Regions from separate parts of the Neobacillus sp. C211 genome, predicted to be linked through region 2. Evidence: riboswitches for the same ligand, from Rfam matches in the RefSeq annotation. Region 2 holds a riboswitch; each other region holds the start of a gene.
What was found. Region 2 has a riboswitch for thiamine pyrophosphate ahead of tenA (thiaminase II). Riboswitches for the same ligand answer to the same signal wherever they lie in the genome.

Region 1 (6,137 bases), on a different contig from region 2:
TCATTCTTGTTTCGAAATTATCGGTTGCATCAATCATCAGATCCACATTTTGAGCCCAGTCAAGAAGCTCGGTGACGGAGGCATCACCAATGATTGCCTCAATCAGCACCGAAGAGTTAATCGCTGTTAAGCGGTTTTTGGCTGCGATGACTTTGGGAATTCGGTTTTTGGCATCTTCTTCAGCATAGAGCTGCTGTCGCTGTAAATTCGACCATTCGACATAATCCCGATCCACAATGGTTAGTTTCCCTACTCCAGCACGGACAAGGGCTTCGGCACTTCCTGAACCGAGTGCTCCCATTCCGATGATAAGTACATGTTTCATGGAAATTAGCTGCTGTCCGTCTTTCCCAATCGGTGAAAATAGTTCTTGTCGTGAGTAGCGATTCACCCGATACTCATTCCTTCCTTGGGACTGCTGGCTGTCGCATATCTCTTTTTCTCGATTCGGCCGGCTTCAAAGCCTAATCGTCCCGCTTCGATCGCTAAACTCATGGCTCGAGCCATTTTGACCGGATCGTTTGCTGCTGAAACAGCCGTATTTAATAACACCCCATCAGCACCTAATTCCATCGCCAATGCTGCATCAGCTGGGGAGCCAATACCAGCATCCACAATCACAGGTACGACCGCTTGCTCGATAATAAAGCCTAGATTAACAGGATTGATGATCCCTTGACCGGATCCAATGGGCGAGGCCCCAGGCATGACCGCATGACAGCCCACTTCTTGGAGCTTTCGAGCTAAAACCACGTCATCGGATGTATAGGGGAGGACAATAAATCCTTCCTTCACTAATTCTTCCGTTGCTTTAAGGGTTTCAATCGGGTCAGGAAGCAAGGTGCGATCACAGCCAATCACTTCCACTTTAATCATATCGCATAGTCCTGAAGCTTTCGCTAGTTTTGCGATCCGGACCGCCTCTGCGGCTGTTTTTGCTCCAGCAGTATTAGGCAGAAGCTTATATTTTTGAGTGTCGAGCTGTTCTAAAAAATTCGGCTGGCTTGGTTCAAAAATATTCATTCGTCTCACCGCAAACGTGAGGATTTCTGCTTTCGACACTTCCACTGCTGCCTTTTGGATTTCAAAGCTTGGATACTTTCCCGTACCTAGTAACAAACGAGATTGAAAGGATAAAGAACCTATTTTTAACATGTCAACCGCCTCCTACAAAATGGACTATTTCGATTCGATCTTTATCTGATATTCTCGTACTTTGGTGCTCTAACCTGGTTAATATTTCACCGTTCACTTCCACAACAACGACCTTATCTTGGATGTCATGATGTTTGAGAACATCTGAAACAGATACGATATGGTCGGGTAATTGGATCCACTCGCCATTAACTACTACCTTCATGGTATACCTCCTAACTAACCGTTTCTTTGTGCCGTTCTAGGTGAAAAGCAGAGAGTAGTTCCTGATCTAGTAAGCTACCTGACACTAGGTCCGCAACTAGTTCCCCTGTAATCGGGCTTAATAAAATTCCATTTCGAAAATGGCCTGCTGCCACGAACAACCCACGCCAGCTTGGATGCTCGCCCATATAAGGGATTCCATCGCCTGTCTGCGGTCTGACTCCAGCCCATACTCGCTCCCATGCTGCCTCCTTAATCTGTGGAACTAATTGAGTCGCTCTTTCTATCAATGTAGCAATCCCTTCAGGAGTTACCTTGGTATCAAAGGTATTTTCAATCACAGTCGCACCTATATAAATTTCCCCATTTTGTTTGGGTACTAAATAACAACGTTTGTCGGAAAAAATGGTCGAGTTAATGATCGGCCTTTCTGTTCTAATCGAAAAGCATTCTCCTTTAACCGGATACACAGGAATATCGATTCCTGATTCTTGCATTAATTTCGCCGCCCAAGCTCCAGTGGCAACAACCACCTGTTCACAATGGATGACGCCGTTGCTGGTGTTTACCCCTTTAACTTGACCGTTTTCATAGACAAAAGAAAGAACCTCCGTCTCTTCACATATTTTGGCACCAAAATGTTCCGCGGATTTAGCAAAGGCTTTTGTTAACTTCGCTGGTTGCACATGCCCATCACGGGGAAGATACATCCCTCCAGCTACACTTGGTGAAAGAGATGGTTCCAGCACACGTACTTCTGTTGCATCGAGCCAGGTAATGGTTGGATCCCATTTTTTTTGAAAGGAGACCTGTTTTTTTACCTCGAGTGCTATTTCTTCGGTTTCGGCAATTTTCACCATGCCTTTATTCACATACTCAATATCAATTCCTGTATATTCAAATAACTCACTTGCGAGCGTTGAAAACATCGCTTGACTTTTTAAAGCCAGCTGGAATAAGGGACCGTCTTGTTCCAGCTCTGCTTGTGCTGCCAGCATTCCGGCAGCCGCACTGGACGCTTGGCAAGCCACTCGTCCCTTCTCAATCACGACGACTTTTCTTCCCCTTTTTGCAAGCTGATAGGCAATCGAGGACCCGATAATTCCGCCACCGATAATGGCCACATCAAATGAATTTTCCACTTTGTTCATCTCCATTTAATACATTTAGGTAAGCCTTAACTGCTGCTAGTGGATCGGGAGCATCTAAAACTCCTGACATAACTGCGATTCCTTTTGATCCTGCTTGAAGTACCTGCCCCGTATTTTCAGGTGTGATCCCGCCGATGGCTATTACCGGGATGTCTAATTGGGTGAGCCTTGCTAATTCCCTTAGTCCTTTTGGGGTCTTACCCGGTTTTGATTGCGAAGGAAAGACATGGCCAAATAGCACGTAATCAGCACCATTCTCTTTTGCTTGTTGTCCTTCCTCGTAGGAGTGGATGGAGTTCCCGAGCAAAAACTGAGGAAAGTTTTCTTTCACAAGCGCAGTATCTAAACTATGGAAGGCTAATTGAACTCCTCTAGCCCTTGTAACGCAGGCAACATCGACTCGGTCATTAATGATAATCTTTGATAGTGGGATGTTTTCATTTGTTAACCGTTGGACGGCCTGGAAAAGTTCCTTGGCTGTTTTTTGTTTTTCCCGCAAATGAATCGCGGTTATATATGGATGAATTTCGCTTACAATTTCACATAACTGTTCAATTGGCATTTTCCCATTGGAGATAATATGTATCTCTTTATCTTTTATACTAGTTGAAATACCCGTTCCCCCCTTTTAAGCAGATTCCGAAGATCGAAGGCCTAAAGTGAAAAACAAAAAACCACTTTCTTTAAGTAAGAAAGTGGTCGAAAATTCGAAATAGAAACATACGTTCTTCAAATATCCCGTTTTCCACTTCCCTACGCTGGTATTACCCAGATCAGGTTCATAGAGTCCCGAAGTCGTACTTCAATCTCAGCCCTTTAAAAAGGCACCTCTAGCGGATTTGCGTCATTTATGTAATTTTCATGTAATGATTTCCCTGCAAGAATAATGTTAACACTTCGGGTAGAAATGTCAAATGTTTTTCTTATTTATGGTAGAATAAACCCTATAGATGTTAACTAAATTACAATTATAGTTTACTTTTAAAATCTAAATGGAGTAAACAAACAGGGGGAGAATAATGTATAAGCTACGAGGACATCATCTTTTTTGCCTTCTAGGGTATCGGGGAATGGGCTATTCCCAAGAATACGTGGAAAATATGACGCTTTTGCATCAAACCTTGAGAAACAACCCAAAAACGTTGATTCTGCTTGTAAAGGGACCAGATCAGTTGTGTGAAAAGTTCCCTAATTCAGGTGAATACCATTGCCAAGACGACCAGATCGATGAAAGAGATGCCGTTATTTTAGACAAAATGAACCTTAAAATCGGACAAATTCTTAGATGGGAGGAAATAGAGTCCCGCATCCTAAAACATGTCATCCCCGCCGATATTCAAGTTGTCTGTGAAACTTGTTCTTGGCGTTCTTACGGGGTTTGCGAGGAAGGTATTCGAGAGATTCATGATAGGAAGGGCTTAAGAAAAATTCAATAAGCTTCATCTATTCAATGCCCACATGCCCACAGGGACGGTTCTTTTGGCCTTTTTTAATCTCTTTCCTTGTCCCAGAAAGCCAGTAGAACTGTCCCCATGGTCCTCCATGGTCCCTGTCCTTACACGCCCCGCTTATTTCCCCAAAGAAGCGCATGTAATTGTGGTAATACTTTTACATCATTCAATTGAGTGTCAGCGACCACACAATTGACTAACCACTCATATTTCAACAGTAGTTTTTGAAGCAATTCATTATTATTGAAATTCGTAATATCATCGTTCCCAACCTGGAGATAAAAAGGAATATCCGCATAGCGGCTATGAACCTTTTTCGCATACTCAAGATCGGTTTCATCAAAGATAACTACTTTTAGACTTACTTTATGTTTAAAATCATTGTCGTTTAAATTTTGAAAAATAGAATCTAATATTTCAAAATTGGTTACCATGTTGGAGCTCGGCGGCTTAGGTGAAATGGTCAGTTCATTGACGTTTAAGAACCAGTCCTGCCATATGCTTCCTTGTGTTTCAATACCAATTTTGATGTCTTTTTCTTTTAATAAATCAATAAACACATCTAAGTTTTTCAACAGCGCCGGATTTCCCCCTGAGATCGTCACAAACGAGAAATTGTCCCCACCGACTCTTTTCAATTCATCCCAAATTTCTTCAGCGGTCATTTGCTGAATATCCTCCTTGGCACTGCCATCCCATGTAAATGCAGAATCACACCAGCTGCATGAATAATCACAGCCGGCCGTCCGAACAAACATCGTTTTTTGACCAATGACCATGCCCTCTCCTTGGATGGTAGGGCCAAAAATTTCTAATACAGGAATCTTACTCATTCCTCCATCCACTCCCTTCTCGCTTCTGCGTAGCTTGTTGGAGTTTCAAACAGACGGACAAATTCCACTCTTGCTCCATGATATTGGTCCCTACGATCTTCTTTTGCTAAGGCTTCTTTCATTTTCTCATATATCCAGACAACCATGTTTTCGGCTGTTGTATTCATCGATGGAAGGGTTTCGTTTAGGTATTGATGATCAAGATAGATTTCGATTTCATTTTTCCAAATGTCTTTAATATCGCCAAAGTCGATCATTAAGCCGCGTTCATCAACAAAACCACTTAATCCAAAAATAACTCTGTACGTATGGCCGTGCAAATTCTTGCATTTCCCTTCATAGCAATGCAAGTGGTGTGAAGCATCAAAGGTAAATTCCTTGCTCACTAGTACACGCTTTGAATGATATTTTAATTGATGAGGTTGAATGTCCTCATTTATCTTCTGAAGTTTATCAACGATTCTAAAACCCATCGTTTAAAACCTCCCATTAAGAAAGTCATCGAGCCCTCTTTTTCTTAAGACGCAAGCTGGACACTCTCCACATCCATCCGAAATCACACCATTATAGCAAGTTAATGTTTTTTCACGAACAAATTCAAACGCACCTAATTCATCTGCCATGGCCCATGTTTCTGCTTTGTTTAACCACATTAATGGCGTATGAATGACAAAATTATCATCCATCGATAGATTTAAAGTGACATTCAGTGATTTGATAAAAATATCACGACAATCTGGGTATCCGCTGAAATCTGTTTCGCAAACACCAGTGACTAAATGCTTGGCACCGATCTGACGTGCTAAAACCCCTGCGAAGGTTAGGAATAACAGATTACGGCCTGGCACAAATGTCGACGGAAGTTCCCCTTCGCCGCCATCAGTCACCTCAATATCTGAACGTGTTAACGCATTAGGGGCTAGTTGATTTAATAACGACATATCTAAAATATGATGTTTCACGCCAAGTTCATTGGCTATATTTTTGGCACATTCAATTTCTAAACTATGCCGTTGATTGTAATCAAACGTAACTACTTCTACTTCTTTAAATTGCTTTAATGCCCAAAATAAACAAGTGGTGCTGTCTTGTCCACCACTAAACACAACAATTGCCTTTTCATTTTTCAACATGTATATCAAATACTTCCTTTCAAATAGAAAAAAACAGCACCCCAAGATAGAAGTGCTGCTTCATCTTAGTTTTTTTAATGTGGGGGGCTAGAACCACTTTCGCAAAATGCGAACTATATAATTTTAAATGACTAAATGATTATAAACCATTTTTTCAATTTTTTCACCTATTTGTCGACATTTTTAGAGTCAATGACTTGAAGTATTTAC
Region 2 (6,137 bases):
GGGGAGATGACTGCGGTGATCCAATATAAAGAACTCCACCATGTTAGTCTAACGGTTACTGATTTAGAACGTGCCAAGCATTTTTATAGCAGCATCTTATGTTTAAAAGAAATAAAACGTCCTAATTTTGATTTTCCTGGTGCCTGGTACGAAGTTGAGGGACAACAGCTCCATCTAATCGTTCTTCCTACATCACAAACGATTCGCCAAGATAAACGCCTGAGCAGCAGGGAAGGCCATTTTGCACTAAGAGTGAAGGATTACATAGAGACGCTGAATTGGTTGAAAAGTAAGGATGTTGAACTGTTAGAGAAACCTAATGGCATGAGCGGTTTTGCGCAAATATTCTGTGCGGACCCTGATGGGAATCTAATTGAACTAAACGTCGATCAAAAAGACCTTTAGGAATGCCGGCAGCTTACGAACCTTCCAAAGTAAAAAGGAGAAGTGCGCTAACACTTCTCCCCTCTAACAGCCTATCAACTTCCCTATTCATCCAATAAAAATAATAATCCCCAATCCAACAATTACCAAAGAAAGTAAATAGATCAAGTCTCTCGATATTATTTTAGTTGTTTGATAATACGTTCTGTCTCTTGTACCCGTAAATCCACGCGCTTCCATTGCGATTGCCATTCGTTCTGATTTCCTAATTCCTTGAGTAAACAGCGGTAAAGAGTACCTCATAAAAGCTTTCCAGCTATTTTTCTGCTTGTAACCTCTGACTTTATGAGCCGTCTTCATTTGGTTTAGTTCAGATTGGAATAGTGGAATAAAGCGGAACCCCGCTAATAGCCCATACGCCCATTTAGGTGAAAGTTTACATTGATGAATTAAACTCATGATGAACAAGGTGATGTCTGTGGTAGAGGTGAATAATAATCCATACGTAACAAACGCTAACATCCGCAAACCGATCGTTAAGCCATGATTCATGCTCTCTTGAGTAATATGGAACCATGCCCATTTCCATATCGTTTCTTCTCCTTCTCCAAACGCCGCCATCATCCAAAATACAAGAATAAAAAAACCTAAATAAGGCAGAAGCCTTTTCAGAAGGTAAGTCATTCTCCATCCGCCTAAAAAAATACCGATCAATACAGCAAGTAACCAGATCAAAAAAGTCACCTTTGGATTGGAGATCGCCATTAAAAGAAACATCACAATCAAATGGGAGAGCAGTTTACATGCAGGATTAAGAGTAGCCAGGAATGAATCGTTTGCCTTCATACAAAAACCCCCTCTTTTCTTGCATGCATCAACTGGTAATGGAGGGGTGGAAGTAACGCACTGTCACGGAAATTACTCGGATTTGAGAATAACCCATAGGGGGTCCCTTGATAGGTTACACTTCCCTTGTTGAAGAGGATAACCTGATCAGAATAATCATCCACTAAATCCATATCGTGGGTGACCATGACAATCGTTGTTCCCTGGTCCTGCCGCTCCTTTAAGCGTTGAATCAGTTCGTTCGCTGTTTTTTCATCCTGACCAAATGTTGGTTCATCAAGCAATAATAAATCTTGATCAAACAATAACATCGTCGCCACACTTAACCGCCGTTTTTGTCCTAAACTTAGGGTAAACGGATGAGCATTTTTATGCGATTCCAATCCAAACTCCTCTAACAATTGGTTGGTCTTGGTATGAATCAGCTCTTCGGGCCAATTTCGTTGCCGGCCGCCAAAGGCAACTTCCTCAAAGACAGTATCCGTAATGAATTGAAGTTCTGGATTTTGAAAAACAAAGCCAGCTTTTTCATATAATTCTCGTTCGGACCATTTTTTTAGCTCCGTATTTTGAAAGAGAATTTTCCCCTTTTTAATCGGCTCCAATCGGATCAGACTTTTTAAAAAGGTACTTTTCCCACTTCCATTTTCTCCGACGATGGAAATCCATTCCCCTTTATGAATTTTTATATCAATATCGCTCACGATGGTCTTCTTCCCATAGCCAATTTCAACATGTTCGGTGCGTAGTAAAATCTCGCCATCCTTGAGCGGTTTGGTTTTTTTCAGATTAGCAAGTTTAATAGAAAGAGGATGCGCGTTATTTCGAACCACTTCCTCCCACTTTTCTGGAAACAACTTAGGGCGCCAAATGCCCGCTTCTTTCATTTCATTTTTAAAATTCAGGAGCATTTCTTTCGGCTGACCATCCCCGATAATACTTCCATTCTCATTTAGGATAATGACTCGATCCATCCATTCGATGCATCCGTCTAGGACATGTTCGACAAATACCATCGTATGGTTTGTCTTTTGGGCTAATTGATTCAATAAAACAAATATCTCATTCCGGCCAGCAGGGTCTAGCTGGGCTGTTGGTTCATCAAAGAAGATGACTTCTGGTTCTAATGCCAGTAAACAAGCTAACGCCAATCGTTGTTTCATCCCACCTGAAAGGGTTTCAATGGGTGTTTTCTTATCGACCATCAGCCCTGCTTTATCCATTAACTCTGAAATCATTTGGTCCATTTCGTTTCGCGGAATCGATCGGTTTTCGAGACTGAACGCAATTTCTTCATCGACATGGAGCATGCAAAATTGCGAATCAGGATCTTGAAACATAACACCTGCATCTTTCCTGCAGAATACTTCACCACTTACCTCTGCCTCCAAATGCTCAGGGATAATACCTGAAAGAGCGGAAATCAACGTCGATTTCCCGCTCCCACTAGGCCCTAATATTAATACTTTTTCGCCTTGATTGATGGATAAAGTAATATGACTGAGTATTTTTTCAGAGCGATTATAAAAGCGAATCGAAAGATCCTTACATCCCAGAAATATGTCCATCGACGTTTTCCCTTTTCCTTTTTTCCTTCATCAGTTCATATTGTTCTAACACACCTGTTTTTGCGAGTGCGTCTACAATGACCTTCGCTAACAATCCACCGAGAATCATTCCGCTGATGACATGAATTCCTAATGTTGTAAAAAATACTTCCTTCGTGTAATATCCAAAACCGTTGGCGATTAAGTTATAAATCATGCTGCCTAGCGCTGCAAAAGCTCCAGATAGCATTAAAGTAAATAGATTGTAGCGTTTATATCCGAATATTGCGAATGCGATTTCTGCACCAATCCCTTGAAAGACACCTACTAAAAGGGCCGACAAACCAAAATGACTTCCGGTTAATAACTCTACTGCGGCCGCTGCAATCTCAGCAATAAGCGCTGCTCCCGGTTTGCGGATAATATACGCGACGATTGGACTAGCAATCACCCAAATTCCAAACATAAAACCTGCACCCACCGGCCCGACAAGAGCGGAAATAGGAATCCACAGCGTCGACCATCCTAAATAGATTACTCCACAAGCGACCGCTAGAATCACAGCAAGAACGACTTCTTTCATCTTCCAAGTCATCGTTTCACTACCTCCATTTTCACAGGCCATTCTTCGAGTTTATAAGCCATATCCCAAAACATATATTCCAACTGACAACTGATTAAGAAATGATCCTTCATTTTTTCCTTCTCTCTCTCTGTTGCTGTCATTGCCCACTCATCAAGACGGGCACAAAATTTCGTGGTAATCGAATCGGTACGATTTCCATAAAAACTGATCCAATCATAAAAAGGATGTGAGCGATCAGGATTAACCTCCGTTAATAATCTTTTCCCAATTTCCCAATACGTCCACGGACATGGCAACAACACAGCTAAAATTTCCCCTAATGTACCTTCGTGCGCAACGGTTAGCATATGACGCGTGTAATGAAGAGCCGAGGGAGATAACGGATATCCATGTAATTCCTCGTAGGGAACACCAGCTACTTGACAAAAGTTATTATGAGGATGGATTTCACTGTTTAAGATAAAAGAAATCTGCGTATTAAACATATCCATTTCTTCACGATTCTCACACTTGGAAACCGCTATTCCATAGATGCGCATAAACGAATTCAAATATTCAAAGTCCTGTTTAACATAATGAATCAATTGTTCCTTTTGTAAATCCCCATTGGCGATTCCTTGCACAAACGGATGTTCAAAAATCGCCTCGAAAATAGGATCTGCTTCTTTTCTTAATTCTGCTGTAAAACTCATAAAATTTTGCCCCCTTATTGGTTTTAATGGAAAGACTCTAGAAAAGGCGACTGAATTTTCAAACACGAAAAAACCGCCCCAAAAATGGAGCGGCTGAATAATTATATCTATCCATACACGAACTCCACTTTCCTACGCTAGTATGAACTAGATCAGGTTCAAAGGGTCCAAGATAACTCCTGTCTCAGCCATAAAATGGCTCCCCTAGTGGTCTTCCTATTAATTTAACCTTCACTCTACACTCGATGGTTAATCTTGTCAATCAATTAATATCCAGCAAATGTCGTAAGCTTCCGGAAATTTATATAGATTCGCTGATAACTAGTGAAATTAGTTTACGGTAAAAAAAGGAGAAGTGCACTAACACTTCTCCCCTCTAACAACCTACCAATCTACGAGAGCGTGAGAGGTACAAAATTTTACGCTTCCACCGTCTTCGCAATAATGGCTCCAACAACCAGCCCCCATACAGGTGCACTTATATGGAAAAATGATACATTGGATAATGCGATGAGGAACGCAAATAGGGCACTTAAACGATATTTATTTGCGGAGAAACCCAGCTGCAAACTAGATAGAAGGACGCCGATTAGCGCAAACCCTGCTAGCATCGATACAAAAGCGTGGGGTAACGATTGGATAAATGGAACGATTTTCCAAGCAAAAACACCAAACAATAATGTCAAAATCCCTGATACCACTGCCGCCATATACCGCTTTGATTTTACCCCTGCATCCGAACTAGAACAGATGGCGGTCATCATGCCAGCAATATTCGCACTTTGCCCCCCGAAAAAACTGGCAATAATCGAAAACACTCCACTAAAAGAAACAATTTTTCGAATGGGCGGTTCAAAATCCGAGCTTTCTAGTGCGCCGATTCCAGGTGCCACATCATTACTTAAGATTAACATGGCCAGAGGCAGACCTAATGTGACCATCCCCATCCAGGTAAATTCCGGCAATTGTATGGATGGTAGGAAAAAGGCAATCTCCTTAGATGAGCTATGTAGATCTTGGGTTAAAAACAAAGTAATAAAAGCGACAACCACTGCGACCATAACGGCCGGGATCCGTTTTGAGATTTTCGTACTGATAAAAAAACTAAGCAAGGCTGCCCCACCAACTATTGGTAACGCCTTAACGTCTTGGACAAGCTGAACAACATAATTGGTGACCAGGCCTGCCAGCATGGCTGCAATGACCTCTTTCGGAACCCATTTAATAATTTTAGTAAAAAGTCCTGACAACCCAATCAGCAAAATCAACAGCCCCGATATCACATACCCGCCAATTAGCTGGGGATAAGTAAAATGTGCTGTCACTGTCGCTAAAAAAGCAACCCCCGAAATCGAGTGAGCTCCGGTAATGGGAATTCTAAATAACAGAGGCATAACAATCCCTAACAACCCTCCAAAGAAATAGACGGCAAACATCCAATTGATGGTTTGCTGATTAGAGAAATGCCCTGCCGCTGCTGCCTGCAGAATGATTAACGCTGGACCTGTCATGACTAAAGTACTAGAAATCAATCCAGAAGATACGTTTTGAGTCGTTAGATCTTGAAAAATTGATTTCCTTTTATTTTCACGTAATAGTTCAATTGCTTGCTCTCTAATTAATCTATTTGGCTGCCCCATTTTTTCTCCTCATACCCTTCTTCAAATAAACGACTTTTATTGTTAGTTTAGACAACCTTCTACAAAATGTATAGGACAAAGGCAATCTTCGACAACCGTTAATATTATTAAAAACTCACTGGCAGCCCTTATCATAACAAAAGGGATGGGGAATAAACTAGAGGAAAAAATAGCTTAAAAAAGGGAAAAGGTGCATTCTCGCCGGTTCTCGGGACTACACCTTTTTCTTTTAGCCTTTAAACTCCACTGGCATCATACCCTTCAACTAAACTAAAAAAGGAGAAGTGCGCTAACACACTTCTCCCCACCAATCTCTATCAATCTCCGAAAAAAATTACTTCTTAATCAATTCTAACGATACTGGAACAAACTTATCTACAGATTCTTTCTTAAATACTTTCATTGCTGTTTGTACACCTTTTTGGCCAATTTCAGCTGGCTT
Region 3 (6,137 bases), on a different contig from region 2:
CATGGTCAACAATTCGATTAATTCCGCTTCTCTCGCTTCTACTTCTTGTGCGATTTTTCCAAGCAGATCCTCTTTCATTTGTTCACTCCCTTACTATCGATGATTAGTTCCTGATATTGGTATCATTTTCACTAACAATCAAAACTTTCTTTCTTAAAAATACGGTTAAAATAATAAATCCAATCAGCGCTCCAGCAAACGAGCTAAATATAAATAATGGAATAAACCCAAATAATGTTGCCTTTTGACCGAGAAAAAGAGTAGCGATTGGGTAAGAAAGCAGTGCCCCAATGATACCCGTTCCAGTTACTTCTCCGATAAAAGCAAGATAGATCTTTCTAGTTTTCAAAAATAATAGCGAGGCCAGTAAAGCTCCAACCATACTTCCAGGAAAGGCAAAAATCGAACCAGTTCCCATCAGGTTTCTTAACAGGGATACACAAAAGGCTTGAGCTACAGCATAATAAGGTCCTAAAAGAACGGCTGATAAAACGTTCAAAAAGTGCTGAACCGGGAAGACCTTTGTAAATCCAATCGGTATATAGAACAGATTGCTTGAAATGGTACCGATCGCTATCATCATCGCAGTTAACGTCAGTTTATGTGTTTTGTTCACTAGAATACTTCTCCTTTAATACCGACACTATTTCTTAACGCCCTGGCTGCTTCGATTGGTGATTCTGCATGGCTTATGGCCGTAATAACGGAAACCCCATCTGCCCCAGCTTCCACTATCGATTGAGCGTTTTCTACCGTGATCCCTCCGATCCCAACAATCGGAATATCAATCCCATCTTTTCGTAATTTTTCGATCAGTATTGTTCCCCGTGATGGTTTGGCATCCAACTTTGTTTTTGTCGGAAAAACAGGACCAATGCCAAAATAGTCAGCACCACCGCTTATTGCAGTCATTGCTTCTTCCGTTGAATGGACGGAAACCCCAAGGATTCTCCTATCGCCGATCTTTTCTCGAACTGTGTATACCGTTTCATCCTCTTGTCCGATATGTACACCATCCGCATCAATTGCCACAGCCAACTCTATATCGTCATTAACAATGAAAGGGATATGATGTGCTCTGCAAATGGCTTGGAGTTCTTTCGCGAGTGCATATTTGTCAGATCCAGTTAACGCGCCGTCACCCTTTTCTCGATATTGAAAAAGTGTAATCCCTCCGGCAATCGCCTCATTTAAAACCTCGACTGGATCCTTTAAACAGTTGGTGCTGCCCATGATAAAATAAACACTTAAAGCCGCTCGTAAGTTTTTCATAATTCAGCCAGTTCCTTTGCAATTTTTCTTTTTCGATATGCCCAATGGTTAGTTGGACCATGTCCCTGCCCGATCTCCAAATGGTTTTCAATTGCGGACTGAATAAAATCCTTTGCTATACAAACTGCTTCATAAAGAGTTTCCCCTTTTGCTAGTTCAGCAGTAATTACTGCGGAAAAAGTACAACCGGTTCCATGTGTGTTCTTTGTCTGAATTCTCTTGCTGGTAAAGTAGTAAAATTCCTTTCCATCAAATAATAAATCAGTGGATTCAGACTCATTTTCATCATGGCCGCCCTTAATCACGACATTTTTTACGCCTAACGCAAGTAGTCTTTTAGCAGACTCCAGTTTATCTTCCACTGTCAGAATCGACATACCCGTTAGTACTTCCGCTTCTGGAATATTCGGGGTGATTACCGTTGCTAGGGGCAATAAGTATTTTTTCATGGCAGAAATGGCTTCCATTTGCAACAAAGAAGCGCCACCCTTTGCAATCATGACAGGATCGACAACAATATTTTGCCATTGATAATTTCTAAGCTGTCCAGCGACGGCCTCGATTATTTCAGCATTAAAAAGCATTCCTGTTTTCACCGCATCCGTACCGATATCTTCGCCGATCGCTTCGATCTGTTTTACGACTGCCTCAGCGGTCATTGGATAGACAGCATGGACGCCTAATGTATTTTGGGCAGTTACTGCAGTCAATGCCGACATCCCGAAAACATCTAATTCCTGAAATGTCTTTAAATCCGCTTGAATTCCTGCTCCACCGCCGCTATCAGAACCAGCGATTGTTAATGCTTTTTTCATTTAAATTACCCCCAGTTATCGATTGAATTGTTTAACAGAAGCATGTGAAATGATATCTTCGGAAGAAACTAAAGTTAATTGGTTTAAGAATTCGATTTGGAAACTTCCAGGTCCCATTTCAACTGTTTTTGCTGCTGCCTTCTCTGCCGCGATTCCATAATACGTTAAAGCAGCTACTGAAGCTTGAAGCAGGTCCTTTTCCACTCCTGCAAACGCTCCAATCACAGAGGTTAATAAACAGCCAGTGCCTGTCACCTTCGTTAAAATTGGATGTCCATTTGACACGACATAGGTTGTTTTCCCATCCGAAACGACATCCTCTTTTCCAGTGATGACGACAAGACCATTCAATTTTTGTGCTGAAGTAATAGCTAGTTCAATGATATTTCCTTTTGTATCCCCAGCATCGACGCCCTTAATTTCCCACTTTTCACCAACCACATTGGCAATTTCGGCTGCATTACCTCTAATCACAGAGACTTTTACCTCGTTCATAATTCTTTGCGCGGTTTCGGTTCGATAGCGGGTAGCCCCTGCACCAACCGGGTCAAAAATGACGGGAACACCGGATTCATTGGCCGCTTTTCCGGCAATGATCATCGATTCTACTGTCTGTGGGTTTAATGTTCCAATGTTCAATACTAATGAACTTGCAATCTTGGCCATATCTGCTACTTCCTCAGCTGCATATGCCATAACCGGTGAGGCACCAAGGGCAAGGAGCCCATTTGCCGTAAAATTTGTAACGACCACATTGGTAATATTATGTACCAGCGGATTAACCTTTCTAACTTCTTCCAACGTTTCATACAAACTATTTTTTTCCATCTCGATTTCCCCGTTTCTTATTTTAAAATAAAAAAACCAGATCCAATAATGGACCTGGTTAGTTAGTCAAAGAAATAATTAACATTCACTTGGCTACTTTCCTCCGCTGGTATTACCCAGATCAGGTCCGAAGGGTTGAAAATTTCACCATTTTCTCTCAGCCTGTTTACAGGGCACCCCTAGTAGATCTAATACTTTATTTAATTAACTACATAATATTCCTATGGTACTAGAATGTAAAGGAAAAAGTATCAGTTAACATAACATTATTATTGTTTGCTTTTATAAGGGAAAGTAACAATAAATGTTGTCCCTTTTCCTTTTTGGGAATGAATTTCTATCTGTCCATTTAATTTTCCCAAGCTTCTCTGCACCAATGATAAACCGATTCCGCGATTTTCACCCTTAGTAGAATACCCTTTGATAAATAAGTGATGTCTTACATCCTCATCGATTCCTTGTCCTGTATCATGGACCTCCAACGCTAGGACTTCATCGTAAAAGTCAAACCTTAAGGTAACTTTTTTATGTGGACGGTCCGTAACAGCATCCAGTGCATTATCGATTAAATTTCCGAGAATCGTTACTACTTCATGTGTTATTTCCTGCTGCTCTGGTTCAGGTAGACTTCCTTCCCCATCAATGATTAATTCACATCCATTTTCCCTGGCGAAGCTAAGTTTTCCTAAAATAAAACCTGCTAAAACAGGATCTTTAAACCGACTGACAACAAATTCTACCTCAGTTTGTTGGTGATCGACAATTTTGGTAATGTATGACGAGACCATTTGATAGTCTTTCATATGAATTAAACCTGATATTACATGCAGTTTATTCATGAATTCATGTGACTGAGTTCTCAGTGCTTCCGCGTATAGCTTTACACCGGTTAATTGTTCAGCTAATTGCTTGATTTCGGTTTTTTCTCGGAAGGTAGCAATCGCACCGACAATCTTTCCTTTGACAACAACCGGAACCCGATTGGTTAAAATGGTAATATGATTGATTTCTTGTTCTTGGTCTAATTGAGATTCCCCCGTTCCTAGAACAGAAGATAGCATTGAATTTGGCATGTAGTCATCCACTTTTCTTCCTAAAAAGGGCCCATGAATGCCAGCTTTTTGAAGAAGTCGGATCCCCTCATTATTTACGAGAGTGGTAAAAGCATCCTGGTCAACTGCCAAAATTCCTTCCTTTGTGGATTGAAGCATCGCACTACGTTCCTCAAGCAATTTTGCCATCTCACTCGGCTCAAGTCCAAAAAGAATCGCTTTGATTTTTCTAGCTAAAATAAGGGCTCCTAGAATCCCAACTAGAATTCCTACTCCCACACCGATTAAAATAATTTTCCTACTTTGTTCAATCGCCTGATTAACTTTTTCTAAAGAAATCCCAACCGCGACTGCTCCTATTTGTTTATTTTCTTGATCATACACCGGAACAAACGAGCGTAAAGACAATCCCAATGTCCCTTTGGCAATGGAAATATGCTCTTTCCCTTTTAAGGCAGGTCCTTCATCCCCACCGACAAAATGCAGACCTAAAAGGTTGCGGTTGGGATGTGATTTTCTTGTTCCATACATGTCCATCACGACGATAAATTCAACATGCGTTGATTGTTTAATATCATTCGCAAATGTTTGGATATCCTTCTCTGCTGTTTTATTTTTAAGCCCATTCATGACAATCGGAGACTTTGCAACAATCCTCGCAATATCTGTTGCTTTTTCAGCTTGGCTATTCTCTGTTTCTTCTGAAATTCTGTTGGTGATTAAAATCTCGGTTACTAACAATGCCATCACGACCACGATACAAACCAGCAGGGTTATCGTCGATTGTAATCGAAGTTTTGGTTTGGACAACCTTATTTTCCAACCCAACATGATTCCCCCTTTCTCACAGGCAATCTTTTCAAGGTATTCGCGTTAAACACCGTAACGGTTGATAGGTCTTCCGACGCCGCCGTAATGGATATGAATCTTGACTTTTCCTTCTTTTTCTAAGTAATCAAGGTATCTTCGAGCCGTTACCCGAGCCATTCCAATGCTTTCCGCCACTTCTTCCGCAGAAACAGGTTCTTTTTCCTGCGAAATAAAATGGGTAATTTTTATTAACGTATTCATATTTAATCCCTTGGGTAAACTCTCTCTTTCGCTCTCTTCTTTGCTATCAATAAATAAAATTTGATCAAGCTCCTCCTGTAAAAGAGCTTTCTTTTCTCCTAATTTGACTCGATAGTTTTTATAATTATCAAGTGACTTTTTAATTCGATCAAAGGTAAACGGTTTTATGATGTAATCAACAGCCCCTTGTTGTCGTACACGGTGGATGGTTTCTATATCGCTCGCAGCTGTTATCGCAATCACATCCACAGAATAGGCCTCTGAACGCAGTTCGCTGAGCATTTCCAATCCGCCCATATAAGGCATATAAATATCGATAATTGCCAGATCCGGACTGAGTTCTTTCACTAATCTTAACCCTTCCATCCCATTAGAGGCGATTCCAATAATCGAAAACCCTTCAATCCTATCAATGAATTGGCGGTGCACCTCTCGAACCATCGGATCATCTTCAATCAATAGTACTTTTAACGGAAACATCCCCTGCTCCCCCTTACATTAAATGAAGTTATATTTCACTTTATATTATTATCATGGCCTATTTTATTGAAATAGTAAATTCATAGATTGCAATTTTGTTCGATTTTTATGAGAGTTAACTAAGGTATTTTCTATAACAAAAGGAACAATAAGACCAATATGACCAAAATCTTACTATAATCTGAATTTTCTTTTATTATGTGATCAGGCGGGATGAAAGCGTTAACAGAATTACTAAACAAAGGGGTGTATGAGGAAATGAAAATTAATTTCAAAAATTTGACCGTCCAAGTATTATTAGGGATCGTACTTGGGATTGTTATCGGATTTCTTTTTCCGAAATTTGGTACAGAATTAAAGGTTTTGGCGGATATCTTTATCAAGTTAATAAAAATGGTCATTGCTCCAATTGTATTTTTTACAATAGTCATTGGCATCGGTAACATGGGGGATTTGAAGAAGGTTGGGCGTATCGGCGGGAAAGCGCTCCTGTATTTTGAAATTGTAACGACGTTTGCTTTAGCGATTGGTTTACTCCTAGTTAATATCATTAAGCCAGGATCTGGGTTTAATACAGATTCAGTAAAAGGCGGAGATATTTCACAATTTACCGCGCAAG
Region 4 (6,137 bases), on a different contig from region 2:
GGGTATACAGATGAACATCAGTAATATCCTTCATTTCTCTCAAAATAGCAGCCATTTTTTGCAGACATCCATGATCCGTTCCGTTTCTCTGAATCCGTTCGATGGCCATCGTTTCAAGCATATTACGTATTTCAAGGAGGTCATAGATTTCATTCTCTGTATAGTCCTTTACAACCGCTCCCTTCCGCGGTATTCTCTCCACAAGACCTTCAATTGACAGTAAATAAATGGCCTCCCGTACTGGCGCACGGCTTGTTCCATACTCCTCTGCATAAATATGTTCGATCAGTTTTTCCCCTGGTACTAACTCCCCCTTAATTATTTGCTCGGTAATATGTTCAGCTATATGGTTTGATAGAGCATTTTCATTAATTTTACGAGATTCCATGACTCTGTCTCCTCCTCAAAGAAAATTTGGTCGACTGTCGATTATTATTATAACCACCACCTTTAGAAAATTCAATATTTTTAGAAAATTTTAAAAATGAATTGACACTTTCTTTTCTTTCGTTTTATTATGGATTTTAGAATACAGTCGACTGTTGATTCTTATCTTGGAAACGCTTACTCATCTCTTGATCTTTCAATCTCCCCTCTTTGTCTAGGCCAGCATTGTTTTGTTTTCTCCGCGTTATAGCTTTTGTCTCTTTAGTCTAAAGCAAAAAAATTGAAAAGGAGAAATTCTATGATCATTTTTGGTGTCGCTTTATTATCTATTTGCTTTTTAGGAGGGGTATTTTTTGGAGATCTCCTCGGAGACATACTGGGGATTGACGCAAATGTCGGCGGTGTCGGATTTGCCATGCTGATGCTGATTCTGATTGTGGAATACCTGAAAAAGAAAGAAAAGTTAAACAAACAGACGCAAGAAGGACTGGCTTTTTGGAGTGGAATGTACATCCCGATTGTTGTTGCCATGTCGGCACAGCAAAATGTTGTAGCAGCTCTTGACGGAGGAGTACTTGCGATTACTGCAGGTGTGGTCGTAGTACTTATTAGTTGGGCAGTTGTCCCCCTTCTTAGCAGGGGCGGTACGATCAATGAGACTCATGAAAGTGAAATGATAGGAGGCGAACAGCGTGTTAGAAACATTAGGTAGTATATTTCAAAATAATGGTTTAATTGTTTCTTTTGCCATTGTTGGTTTTACTATGTATCTTTCATATTTCATTTCTGACAAGTTAACAAAAGGGCGGATTCACGGATCAGCTATTGCCATCACCCTCGGTCTTTTGCTTGCTTATATCGGAGGAGTAATTACAGGGGGAGAGAAAGGAATTGCAGACATAAGCCTCTTTACAGGAATCGGCCTGATGGGCGGCGGAATGCTCCGGGACTTTGCGATTGTTGCCACTGCCTTCGGGGCCAACTTCAGTGAAATTAAAAAGGCTGGAGTAAATGGAGTCTTATCTCTGTTTATTGGTGTGATACTCTCCTTTATTGTCGGAGTATGTATTGCATTGGCGTTCGGATATAAAGACGCAGTTAGCTTAACCACGATAGGTGCTGGGACAGCGACCTACATAGTGGGTCCGGTTACAGGTGCAGCAATAGGGGCAAGCTCTGAAGTCATTACTATAAGTATTGCAGCCGGGCTTGTAAAATCAATCCTTACGATGATCGGCACCCCATTTGTAGCAAAATATATCGGATTAAACAACCCGCGCACGGCAATGGTATATGGAGGATTAATGGGAACAACAAGCGGCGTCGCCGGAGGATTAGCCGCAACAGACCCAAAGCTGGTTCCCTACGGAGCAGTAACCGCCACTTTTTATACTGGCTTAGGCTGCCTGCTTGGCCCTTCAGTATTATTTTTGATAACAAAAGCAATTTTTGCTTGATTAATTAACTTTCTACTGGTAATTGTTTATACTCATTAACAATGTTTTTTTCTGGTGGAGAACTGTTCAAAACCTTTTCAATTCTTTTAGTAAAAAAAAAGAGCCTTTCCTTATGGAGAGGCTCTCAGTTTGTCGACAAAAGGGGTTCGGAATGGTTTCATTCCGAACCCCTTTTCTCGCGAATCGATCGCTTTAATGCTCGTATTTTGGCACTCATGAAAATTTATAAACAGGCCCATATACGTATAACAAGTAGTTCAGAGGAAATACTTAAAATGTTTCAATAAGGAAAGGAGGTCGTGACATGGACGTACAACGAGCACAGGAAATTTCTAATTCATCGACTATGGCTAATGTAACGTATAACGGAACACGTATCTATATTGAGCATGTTGACAAACAAAACGGAACAACTACAATCCACTCTCTCGATGAACCAAATAGTAAACAAAGTGTTTCCGTATCAAGCCTAATAGAACATTAATTAGTTAAATCTTCTTCAAGTGAAAGCATAGTTCCTAAGAAAACATCACTTCAAAGTGGTGTTTTCAAGTTCCGTTTCGCATTTGTAATAATATAAAGTGATTATAGTTTTTACTATGGGAATTTATAGAAAAAACTAAAAAACCTTACCCCGATATTAATCAAGGTAAGGTTACATGGCTATCTTTTTAATACCCTCTTGTTAGATTATCTTCTTGTCGGTTTTTGTTTAATAATATAATACATTTACCTTATTACACTTCAAACATTTTTCATAATATTGATCGCCATCAAAATGATGATCACAATTTTGCTGAATTTCCTTTAAACGCTCCTCTAAAAAAGCAAGGCTAGTTTTCATTTGCGTAATTTCCTCGTTAATCTTTTGAACATTCATCGTATAACCTCCCAAGAAAGTTACTGATATATGCTGCCCCCAGATTGCTTAAACTCCTTAGCTTTTTCCTTCATACCTGTTTCAATAGCTTCCTTCGTATCAAGTTTGTTTTCTTTCGCATAATTACGAATATCTTGAGAGATTCTCATGCTACAAAATTTTGGTCCACACATTGAACAGAAATGTGCTGTTTTTGCACCTTCCGCAGGTAAAGTTTCATCATGATATTCTATCGCTCGTTCAGGATCTAAAGATAAATTAAACTGATCTCTCCAACGGAATTCAAAACGAGCTTTTGATAAGGCATCATCTCTTTTTTGGGCTCCTGGATGTCCTTTTGCCAAATCAGCAGCATGGGCGGCAATTTTGTAAGTAATAACCCCTACACGAACATCCTCTCTATTCGGTAAACCTAAATGTTCTTTAGGAGTTACATAACAAAGCATAGCTGTACCATTCCAACCAATCATTGCTGCCCCAATAGCAGATGTAATGTGATCATAACCAGGTGCTATATCAGTCGTAAGAGGTCCAAGTGTGTAGAATGGTGCTTCCTGACACACTTCTAGTTGTTTATCCATATTTTCTTTAATCAAGTGCATAGGTACGTGTCCAGGTCCTTCAACCATTACCTGAACATCATGTTCCCAAGCAATTTTTGTTAGCTCTCCAAGAGTCTCTAATTCTGCAAACTGCGCTTCATCATTGGCATCTGCAATAGATCCAGGACGTAAACCATCCCCTAAAGAGAATGCAACATCATAAGACTTCATTATTTCGCAGATTTCTTCAAAGTGAGTATATAAAAAGCTTTCTTTATGGTGGTGTAAACACCATTGTGCCATGATTGATCCACCGCGGGATACAATACCTGTTAACCGTTTTGCCGTTAATGGAACATATCGTAAAAGAACACCAGCATGAATGGTGAAGTAATCAACACCTTGCTCCGCTTGTTCAATCAAGGTATCACGGTAAACCTCCCATGTAAGATCTTCAGCAACACCATTTACTTTTTCAAGTGCTTGATAAATGGGGACGGTGCCGATAGGAACTGCTGAGTTTCGAACAATCCATTCCCTTGTTGTATGAATGTTTTTACCTGTTGATAGATCCATAATATTATCGGCACCCCAGCGCGAGGCCCATGTCATTTTTTCAACCTCTTGTTCGATGGAGGATGAAACAGCCGAGTTGCCAATATTCGCGTTAATTTTAACATGAAAATTACGTCCTATTATCATAGGTTCTGACTCTGGATGATTGATATTAGAAGGAATAATCGCTCGACCTTTTGCCACTTCATCACGCACAAATTCAGGTTTCATATTTTCCCTTATGGCGATAAACTCCATTTCAGGAGTAATAATTCCCTTTTTAGCATAATGAAGCTGTGTGACATTTTTCCCTTTTTTTGCACGTAATGGTTTGCGCTTTAAACCAGGAAACACATTATGATTGGCACGAGGATCATTTTGATCGTTATACCCATTATCTTCAGGTTTAATTTCTCGACCTTCATATTCCTCAACATCTGCTCGTTCATGAATCCATGTGCTTCGAATGGCAGGAAGACCTTTTGTAATATCAACAGAATAATTTAGATCCGTATAAGGACCGCTTGTATCATAGACGCGAACTGGAAGGTTTTCCTCTTCTCCAAACGCACCTGTTGTCGGGCTTAACTCAATTTCACGCATTGGTACTTTAATGTCCGGTCTCGAACCTGTTACATATACTTTTTTACTGCCTGGAAAACTAGACATGATGGAAATGTTTTGTTCGTTTAATGAAGTCTTTGACATAATAAATCTCTCCTTTTTTTGAATATAAAGGACGAGATACAGAACATAACAAGTGGAAAAGCGTATAAAAGTACATCAAAAAGCCGGGCCCATAAATGGTTGGACCCGGCTAATATGTATGCAGAAGTATAGGTGCATTGAAGACTGTCTATTCTAACTTCCCCACGCTGGTATGATCCAGATCAGGTCCCAAGAGTCAAGAAACTTCATCGTGTTTCTTTCTCAGCCCAACTTATTGGGCACCCCTAGTTATTTATATTCAATTAACAATATTATATATGAGTATCGGTTAAAATGAAATACATAATATTATTTAAAGTGATATAGTATTGTTTAGATATTATAATTAGATTGTGAAGTGAGAAAGTTTAGATCTCTTCTTGCTTGGGTTTTAAGAAGTATAATTCTTTTTTCGTACCCTAAAAAAGAAGGCTTACTTGTGACCTGACGCTCCATAATCTTTGATTGTTATTTTTACGTTGTAGTAAATTGGAACCTCACTGAATGTTTTATCCCAATCTTTTTTGACCTTTTCCCATACTTTCGGATGCTCAATTCTTAAACGGGTTCCAAAGCCAGCAACGTCTACTCGATATTCCTTTTGCGTTTTTTTAATCGTATGATCAACTAATCGTTTTACTTCTTTTTCGGTAGATTCTTCTGCCCTTTTTAGAAATGTATTATCAAAAGAGTTTCCTGAAACCACCCAATTCTCAGATAATCTCCCTTCTGATTCGATGTTTACATCAAAAGAGATATTGTTTCCCTTAACATGAGAGGTGATTTTACTTTTCATAGAATCTATCTCATATACGATTAGCCCACTAGTCTGTTTATCAAAACTTTTCACCAAACCGCCTTTCCCCTTGCCTGTTATCCATGTTATCCCATCCAATTCCTCTTCATTTAAAAAACCACGCAGTTTTTTTGTCTTTCCTTTTATCACGGCAGCTCCTGCAAATTTCACTTCACCATTTTCCGAAATGACATTTTGCAAAAGAAAACTGGATCCTGATTTCAGCTTACCGTCTAATTTAATAATCGAGATAGGAGGCAAAATTCTTGTCGTTCGAAAGGCATTATCTACCATTCCAAACAGACGAAATGCTGGAACTTCTCCTGCTTTCTTTGATACTAGGGTATTGCTAGCTCTCCCTTTACTAATAAACATAAGGCAGCTTGGTCTAAAATCATTATCCCGAAGATATTGATCAAGTAATCGATCTAAACTATACGATCGTGCAAGTCTATCACCGATTACAATGACTTTCATGTGACTGGCATTAAAAGGAAGATCCGTTCTTAATGATAATTCACGAACCTCTTGAAGGATGGAATCTCCCGTTTCAGAAATATTAACATAAGATTGTTGTTGCGATCCCCCTTCTTTACTCATTGAACTTGCTAATTGTGAGGTAATAAGTTGATAAGTTGTAGTAATCTGATCTTTTTTGGAATAGCCTTCATCTTGTTCGTTTATCTTTTTCTCTATGGTTGACTTCTTCCCTATATCGAATGCCACCCCTACACCTAAGCTTAGCTCTTCAATTTCATGACTGCTCCAACAGCCTGTAAGAGAAAAGAGTAAAAGGACAGACAGTGAAGCCA

Region 1: linked by a shared signal. The riboswitch ahead of ACSU6B_RS03700 (thiamine phosphate synthase) and the one ahead of tenA (thiaminase II) in region 2 are both predicted to bind thiamine pyrophosphate.
Region 3: linked by a shared signal. The riboswitch ahead of thiM (hydroxyethylthiazole kinase) and the one ahead of tenA (thiaminase II) in region 2 are both predicted to bind thiamine pyrophosphate.
Region 4: linked by a shared signal. The riboswitch ahead of thiC (phosphomethylpyrimidine synthase ThiC) and the one ahead of tenA (thiaminase II) in region 2 are both predicted to bind thiamine pyrophosphate.

Annotation. Positions count from the first base shown of each region.
Region 1 covers NZ_JBPXRO010000003.1:26,387-32,523, forward strand. The annotation lists gene ACSU6B_RS03680 (thiazole biosynthesis adenylyltransferase ThiF) at 1-391, opposite strand, end outside; gene ACSU6B_RS03685 (thiazole synthase) at 388-1,155, opposite strand; gene thiS (sulfur carrier protein ThiS) at 1,157-1,360, opposite strand; gene thiO (glycine oxidase ThiO) at 1,371-2,501, opposite strand; gene ACSU6B_RS03700 (thiamine phosphate synthase) at 2,485-3,123, opposite strand; TPP riboswitch at 3,244-3,352, opposite strand; gene ACSU6B_RS03705 (DUF1284 domain-containing protein) at 3,530-3,946, shown strand; gene queE (7-carboxy-7-deazaguanine synthase QueE) at 4,066-4,794, opposite strand; gene queD (6-carboxytetrahydropterin synthase QueD) at 4,791-5,267, opposite strand; gene queC (7-cyano-7-deazaguanine synthase QueC) at 5,271-5,924, opposite strand.
Region 2 covers NZ_JBPXRO010000007.1:23,210-29,346, reverse strand. The annotation lists gene ACSU6B_RS08685 (VOC family protein) at 16-405, shown strand; gene ACSU6B_RS08680 (energy-coupling factor transporter transmembrane component T family protein) at 493-1,230, opposite strand; gene ACSU6B_RS08675 (ABC transporter ATP-binding protein) at 1,227-2,798, opposite strand; gene ACSU6B_RS08670 (ECF transporter S component) at 2,776-3,372, opposite strand; gene tenA (thiaminase II) at 3,369-4,055, opposite strand; TPP riboswitch at 4,168-4,271, opposite strand; gene ACSU6B_RS08660 (benzoate/H(+) symporter BenE family transporter) at 4,475-5,695, opposite strand; partial or broken gene ACSU6B_RS08655 (substrate-binding domain-containing protein) at 6,030-6,137, opposite strand, start outside.
Region 3 covers NZ_JBPXRO010000003.1:119,435-125,571, forward strand. The annotation lists gene ACSU6B_RS04140 (acetylornithine deacetylase) at 1-78, opposite strand, end outside; gene thiW (energy coupling factor transporter S component ThiW) at 104-616, opposite strand; gene thiE (thiamine phosphate synthase) at 616-1,272, opposite strand; gene thiD (bifunctional hydroxymethylpyrimidine kinase/phosphomethylpyrimidine kinase) at 1,269-2,087, opposite strand; gene thiM (hydroxyethylthiazole kinase) at 2,103-2,915, opposite strand; TPP riboswitch at 2,997-3,106, opposite strand; gene dcuS (DcuS/MalK family sensor histidine kinase) at 3,185-4,798, opposite strand; gene ACSU6B_RS04170 (response regulator) at 4,841-5,518, opposite strand; gene ACSU6B_RS04175 (dicarboxylate/amino acid:cation symporter) at 5,777-6,137, shown strand, end outside.
Region 4 covers NZ_JBPXRO010000011.1:124,466-130,602, reverse strand. The annotation lists gene ACSU6B_RS12610 (GntR family transcriptional regulator) at 1-388, opposite strand, end outside; gene madL (malonate transporter subunit MadL) at 686-1,099, shown strand; gene madM (malonate transporter subunit MadM) at 1,080-1,844, shown strand; gene ACSU6B_RS12595 (small acid-soluble spore protein H) at 2,149-2,328, shown strand; gene ACSU6B_RS12590 (serine protease) at 2,557-2,724, opposite strand; gene thiC (phosphomethylpyrimidine synthase ThiC) at 2,745-4,529, opposite strand; TPP riboswitch at 4,672-4,786, opposite strand; gene ACSU6B_RS12580 (Ger(x)C family spore germination protein) at 4,963-6,137, opposite strand, start outside.